Regions from separate parts of the Herpetosiphon sp. genome, predicted to be linked through region 1. Evidence: a T-box and tRNA genes for the amino acid it is inferred to sense, from the RefSeq annotation. Region 1 holds a T-box; the other holds one or more tRNA genes.
What was found. A T-box is a leader RNA that pairs with one kind of tRNA and senses whether it is charged. The one in region 1 lies ahead of trpS (tryptophan--tRNA ligase), so its partner is inferred to be a tRNA-Trp.

Region 1 (3,419 bases):
ATATGTTTATGATCTGGCCAGTAATAACGAAAAACAACTGACAACCACCGGCTTGATCGATTTTGATCCGTTGAGTTGGTCGCCTGATAATCAAACGATTTTGTTTGCTGCTGGTCAGGATGGTATCGAATTCAATGTGATTAATGCTGATGGCAGCAATCTCGCCAAACTTGCCGATGTGTTTACTTCTGATGCATGGTGGACCAAGGATAGCAAAATCATCTACGACGATTTTTGCGATCGTTCAAACTTTGATCGTGGGGTTTGTTTGCTCGACCCAGCCACGGGCGAGGTTGAAACATTGCAAAAAATTGGCGATTTTTATCTGAGCGGAATTTCGCCCGATGCCAATTGGTATATGCTCGATAATTATAACGATGGCTCGTTGCTGCTGATCAATGCCGATACTGGCGATAAAGAATTAGTTGCGCCACCAAGCAGCGGCGGTTCCTACGAAGTTCGGGTGTGGGGCAAGTGGTCACCCGATGGACGTTATGTCACCTACGAAACGATTGGCCAAGGCACGTTTATCTATGAAATTGGCTCGGGCCAAGCCGCCGCACCTTTCGTCAATGGCTCAATTATGGAGTGGCTGCCATAAAAATATGAAGGATGAGGGATGAAGGATGAACAGCAGGCTATAGGATCTAAGCTATAGCCTGCTGTTTAAATTTAGGTCGCGATCCACAGAAGCATAATCACAAAAATCTGTGCCAATCTGTGCCAATCTGTGGCTAAAAAGCAGTCTTCGTGCTCTTCGTGTCCTTCGTGGATCAAAAACTGACCTCGTTAAGAATTAGCGCAGCCCAAGTTGTTGATAAGCCCGTAACAAGGTAGCGTTAGCAACTTCGGCAGCGCGTTCAGCGCCACGTTTGAGAATCCCATCGAGTTCAGCTGGATCAGCGGTGAGTTGATTGTAGCGTTGTTGCAATGGCTCCAAGGTAGCGATCACCACATCGGCAACTGCACCTTTGAGTTTGCCATAGCCTTGGCCTTCAAATTCAGCCTCAATCGTGGCTTTGTCTTTGCCAGTCAAGGCTTGATAAATCCCCAAAAGATTGTTGACCCCAGGTCGGGTTTCGTCGAATTTGATTTCGCTGCCCGAATCGGTGACTGCCCGCATCATGGCCTTGCGCGTTGCCTTCAAATCGCCCAACAAAGGAATTGAATGATTGGCTGCTTTGTTGCTCTTGCTCATCTTCTGGGTTGGGTCGTCGAGGCCCATCACCCGCGCCGCCACAGGCCGAATCAAGGCCTCGGGGATGACAAAGGTTTCGCCATAAAGATGATTAAAACGCTCGGCAATATCGCGAGTTAGCTCAATATGCTGACGTTGATCGTCGCCCACTGGCACAACTTGGGTGTCGTAGAGCAAAATATCAGCAGCCATCAGCGTTGGATAATTCATCAAGCCAGCCGCTACGGTTTCTTGCTTTTGCGATTTATCCTTAAATTGGGTCATGCGATTCAACCAGCCCAAGGGCGTTTGACAATTTAAAATCCAGCCTAGCTCAACGTGAGCTGGCACATGCGATTGGACAAAAATCGTGGCATGCTCAAGGCTAATGCCTGCGGCCAGATACAGCGCGGCCAAATCGCGCACATTTTTGCGCAACTCGGCTGGATCTTGTGGCACGGTGATCGCATGCAGATCGACAATACAGAAGAAATTATCGTATTGATTTTGCTCTTGCACCCAGGTATGAATCGCCCCCAAATAGTTGCCAAGGTGCAAATTGCCTGATGGTTGAATGCCCGAAAAAACCCGTGGTAACGAACCCATAATGGCAACACTCCGTCTAACTAAAACAAGGCCGTCTCTCGAATCCACATACGGGACGAGAGACGGCTTGATTCTCGCGGTACCACCCGAATTCGCAACCATCACAATGGTTACGCGCTCGCAGCCCGCTAACGGAGGCAATCACGGCTCAGCCTACTACCAGGTAGCAACCCAGATTCGGTGAGCAACTCAGCGGGCCATTCAGCAAAGACAGCTTGATTATCCTCGCAGCTAATGGATAACTCTCTGGACAAGTGCGCTTTTGCATACTCTTCCGCGTCAACGTTGTTTTCAATTGTTGGCTATTCTATTCAGCCTGTGTTTGCTTGTCAATCCGCCGAAATACCGATCCACGAAGAACACGAAGGGCACGAAGGGAGTAGGCTATTGTTTGAACCGCCCCAAAATACTCCGATAGCCATTGTTGCCCTGCACCTCTGCGTTACCCTTTGTGTCCTTCGTGCGCTTCGTGGATCAAAACCCGATCCCCAATCCCCAACAACCGATCTCCAAAATCTATCTGCTTATGTGCAATCGGTCATAAGTATGGCGGTAGCAACGGTGTTTCAATGGTAAAATATCCAGCAGACGCTTCCAACTGGAAAGGGATTTCATGGCGCTTTCGAATAGTGAATTTGTGGTTGAACGATCGTGGAAGATCAATCGTTCAACGCCGTTGCGCTGGGTTTGGTCGCATGCGCGGCGCAATCTTTGGTGGATTATTGGGCTATTTATTGGGGCATTTGGCAACGCATTATTCGCCGCTCAAGTGCCAGTCGTCACGGGCCAAGCCTTCGAAGCAGTTAAGGCTGGCGATAAAAATGGCTTGTGGTGGGCAGCTTTGCTGATTGTTGGCGGGCAATTTTTGAGGGCATTTGTCCAGCTATTGCGCAATTTCTCCTCAGAAGTGATCGGCCAACGGCTCGAACGCGATGTGCGCGATGAACTCTACACCAGTTTATTGGGCAAAAGTATGGCCTTCCACGATAGCCAACCAACGGGTGATGTGATGGCCCGCGCCACCAATGATGTGCGCGAAATGAACTTGATGCTCAATCCTGGGGTCAACTTGGTAGTTGGTTCGGCAATGTTTTTAATTATGCCGCTGATCGCCTCGCCCCACCCCCAACTGTTGGTTGTGCCAATTCTGTATTTGGTGTTTTATGGGTTGTTGGTTTGGCATTATTTACGTCAACTCAAGCCTGTCACCACGGCGGTGCGCCAAAGTTTTGGTGAACTCAACGCCACCTTGGCCGAGGCAATCGACGGCGTAGAAACGGTCAAAGCCACCGCCCAAGAAGAGCGTGAGCGCAACCGATTTCGAACTGCCGTCAGCAAATGGCGCAACGCATTTGTGGCTCAAGGCAATGTGGAAGCGGTCTTTTTACCAGTCTTATTGCTTGGTTTAGGTCAAGGCTTGGGCTTTATCCATAGCCTGATTCTGTTTCGCAATGGCCTGATTAATGTTGGTGATGTCGTTTCATTCAATGGCTTGTTGCTGTTGTTTGGCTTCCCAACCTTCACCGCCCAATTTGCCTACTCGCAGCTTTCGAGCGGCCTCGCAGGCGGACGGCGTATTTTGGAATTAATTACCACAGAAACCGAGCTTGACGAAAATGCCCAAGGCTATGCCGAG
Region 2 (3,419 bases), on a different contig from region 1:
ATCATCACTTGGCGCAGCCTCGGTTGGGCTGGTTGAGCGCAAACCTGTACGCTCGATTTGGCTCAAAATATCGGGAGTTAGGCGCAGCGCTTCGCGCAATCGCACTAAATCACGCGGGGTGGCAATGCCTTGCACCACCCGATTGATTGTGCGTTCGATATCGCCAACCCCTTTGAATAAGGCCCGTAACTCGCCGCGGACCAAGGTTTCTTCAACAAAACAACTGACGGCTTGTTGGCGCTCGGTCAGTGGGCCAAGCTCAATCAGCGGTTGTGAGATCCATTGGCGTAACAGGCGTGCACCCATCGGCGTGCGGGTTTGGTCGAGCACCGCAATCAACGAGCCTTTGCGTTGGCCACCAGCACCTTCGGTTAGCTCCAAATTACGCCGCGTTTGGGGGTCGAGAAACATAAAACGAGTTGTATCATAGACCCGCAAGCTGCGAACTTGGGCCACACTATCGCGCTGCGTTTCATGCAAATATTGAATTAATGCTCCTGCGGCGCGGGTTGCGAGGGCTTTATTGCCCAAGCCAAAGCCATCAAGCGATTGGCTTTTAAATTGATTGAGCAAGGCATCGCGAGCGGTGCGGGCATCCCAATGCCAATTAGGCCATTGGGTGACATTGCCTTGAACCCACGTGCTTTCGTTATTACCTTCAACTTTTTTGGCGGTGCGTTCGTGGGGTAGCAAGCGTTCGCGTTCAGCCTTGCGCATTGGTGCAAGATCTTGGGCTAACTGCTTTTTGGCAATTTCCATGCCGGCTGGACGCAACTCAGGAGCATCGGAAACCAAGAGTTCAGCCGCACCCAAACGCGCTAATTCGCCTTCAAGTTGCTTCAAAGCCTCGTTGCCGCGCAATTCGGTGGCACAAAACTCGCCGGTGGTTAGGTCGGCATACGCCAAACCAACATTGCCACGATCAACCAAAATTGCCGCAAGGTAGCTATTGCGTTCAGCTTGGAGCATGGTTGGCTCGGTCAGAGTGCCTGGCGTGACAATCCGCACAACCTCACGTTTTTGCAAGGTTTTGTGCACCATCTCATCCATTTGTTCGCAGATTGCCACGCGATAGCCCCGACTGACCAGTTGCTCAATATAATTATCGGCGGCGTGATAGGGCACACCCGCCATCGGCGTATTTTCATCGCTGCTGAGGCCACGCACCGTCAGGGTAATATCAAGCACCTCGGCAATCAACTTGGCATCATCGCCGAAAGTTTCGTAAAAATCGCCTAGCCGGAAAAACAGAATCACATCGGCATATTTTTGCTTAATCGACAGATATTGCTGCCACATCGTCATTTTTGACATAGTAGACCCTCAAACATGCTGCAAAAACTCGGTTCAACCAGCAAAGTATAGCATGTCAACCAGAATTTGAACATCTGTGCTATAGGCCATTTAGGTGATTTGGGGCTAGCTATCTGGCAACAAAAAACGCTCCGTGATGGAGCGTTTGGCAGGGGCGCAGGGATTCGAACCCTGAAATCCGGTTTTGGAGACCAGCGGTTTACCATTGAGCCTACACCCCTTCGCTGGTTGTCTTTATCAGACTTGGCGGAGTATAGCATAGTTTGCTGAATTGAGCAAGTTTTTGATCTAGGGCTTGCGACCTATTTTTTCTTGCCACCCCGCAACAGAGCACTGGGGTTGCCAAACAAGCGTTGACCTAAACTTGTACCCAAATCAGTATCATTGAGCTGATCACCTTCGCCTGGGCGTTGATTTTGCGGCAAGGTCAGCCATTGGTCACGCATGGTTTTGGCATGTTCAAACATGCGTTGCAATTCGTCGATCTGATCATCTTCAAGCGCTGTCCGCATCTCGACCAAAACCCGAATTGACTCGTTGACCCAATGTTTGAGGGCTGTCCGATTGGTGCTACAAATATCGCGATGCATCACAGGATCGCCCGATGCCAAGCGCGTGATATCGCGAAAGCCGCTGGCTGCGACCATCTGCATCTCACGCCACGAGGGCGAACGGGTAACCACCTCGGTTTGGGCGGTGGCTAATAAAAATGGCAAATGGCTAATCCCAGCCACATAAATATCGTGTTCTTCAGGGTCGATATAGTAAGGCTTGGCTCCAATTGTTTCGACAAAGGCTGTCGCTAAATCGGTGGCCTCGGCAGTGGCATTCAAGGCCGGACATAAACAATAGACTGCGCCTTTGAACAAATCTAATTCAGCTGCCTCAGCGCCATTTTTTTCGCGGCCAGCCATGGGGTGACCACCAACAAAACTCACCGTCGTTGGCAATAATTCTCTGGCCCACTGCAAAACGCTGGCTTTGGTACTACAAACATCAGTTACTAAAGCTTTATAGCGTAGATGTGGGGCAATTTCGCGCATCAAGGCTGGTAGGGTTTGCACCGGAGTTGCCAAGACCACAATATCGGCCTCTTTGACCGCTTCAGCAGCCGTTTTGGCCTCAGCATCGATCGCCAAACGACCACGAGCAATCCGCAATTGTTGACTACTGCCATCGTAGCCAATCACCTTACACCGCCCCAAGGGAGCGCTCTCAGGATCAGCCGTGCCCAACGCTAAGCCCAGCGACGCGCCAATCAGCCCAGTTCCAAGAATTGCAACGGTATATGCCATAGAACAACTCCCATCCGTCCATGCAAGCCGACTATTTGGCCTGTAACGATAAAATCACCATTTCGCTCAATACCAAAATGGCGATTAACAATAACACTGTAACTGGCTCGAAAATGTTCATTGCTGCCAAAAGCACACACAAACTGCAAAAAATTCCAGCCTCGGCTGCTTGGCGATGCGAACGCCGCACATCAAAGCGCTGCGCCCGATTATGATAACGCCGAATGCCCCAGACATAGACGATTGGCAAAACCATGGCATTGCTAGCCAAAAATACCCCACTCAGAAAGATCAAGTAGATCGGCAAATCGGGCAATCCTGCGGCAATCGTGGTAGTTGGTGCGGGCACAAAAGCCAAGATCCAGAAAATGATGGCCCAACCAACCGTGCCACGCCACGTTAATGCTGGCAAACGCAAGGCCCATTGCATTGGCAGCCACGTGGTTAAGCCCAACGCCACAGTTGCCAGGCCAAACAAACTACGCACTCCAAAGCCCGATTGCGGCGAAAGCCCGCCAAAAAAGACCCATAGCAACATCGCTGTCCAACCTAAGCCTGCCACGAAGGCCACCCACAATGGCGGGCGCTGAATTTCTGGTGCGGGCAGGCTATCGGGCTGCAAGGCTGCGACAACTGCGGCTGGCAATTCGCGCCGCACCGGTTGATCGGTTGGCAGTTTGGGCAAAGGTTGGTTAGGCAAGGTTGGCGGGCGCAACCGAGTACGAGTGCGATCACGGCCTCGGTTGCTGGTTGAATTAGCAATCTGTGGAGTTTCACTGCTTGGCCGCAAACGACTTAATGCGCGACTTG

Region 2: it has a tRNA-Trp gene. The T-box ahead of trpS (tryptophan--tRNA ligase) is inferred to sense a tRNA for this amino acid. The anticodon was not compared.

Annotation. Positions count from the first base shown of each region.
Region 1 is NZ_DOPT01000107.1:14,938-18,356, reverse strand. It holds gene DEF47_RS24355 (PD40 domain-containing protein) at 1-601, shown strand, start outside; gene trpS (tryptophan--tRNA ligase) at 797-1,783, opposite strand; T-box leader at 1,832-2,075, opposite strand; gene DEF47_RS24345 (ABC transporter ATP-binding protein) at 2,397-3,419, shown strand, end outside.
Region 2 is NZ_DOPT01000093.1:8,422-11,840, reverse strand. It holds gene mutS (DNA mismatch repair protein MutS) at 1-1,314, opposite strand, end outside; tRNA gene DEF47_RS20225 (tRNA-Trp) at 1,461-1,535, opposite strand; gene DEF47_RS20220 (prephenate dehydrogenase) at 1,617-2,609, opposite strand; gene DEF47_RS20215 (hypothetical protein) at 2,641-3,419, opposite strand, start outside.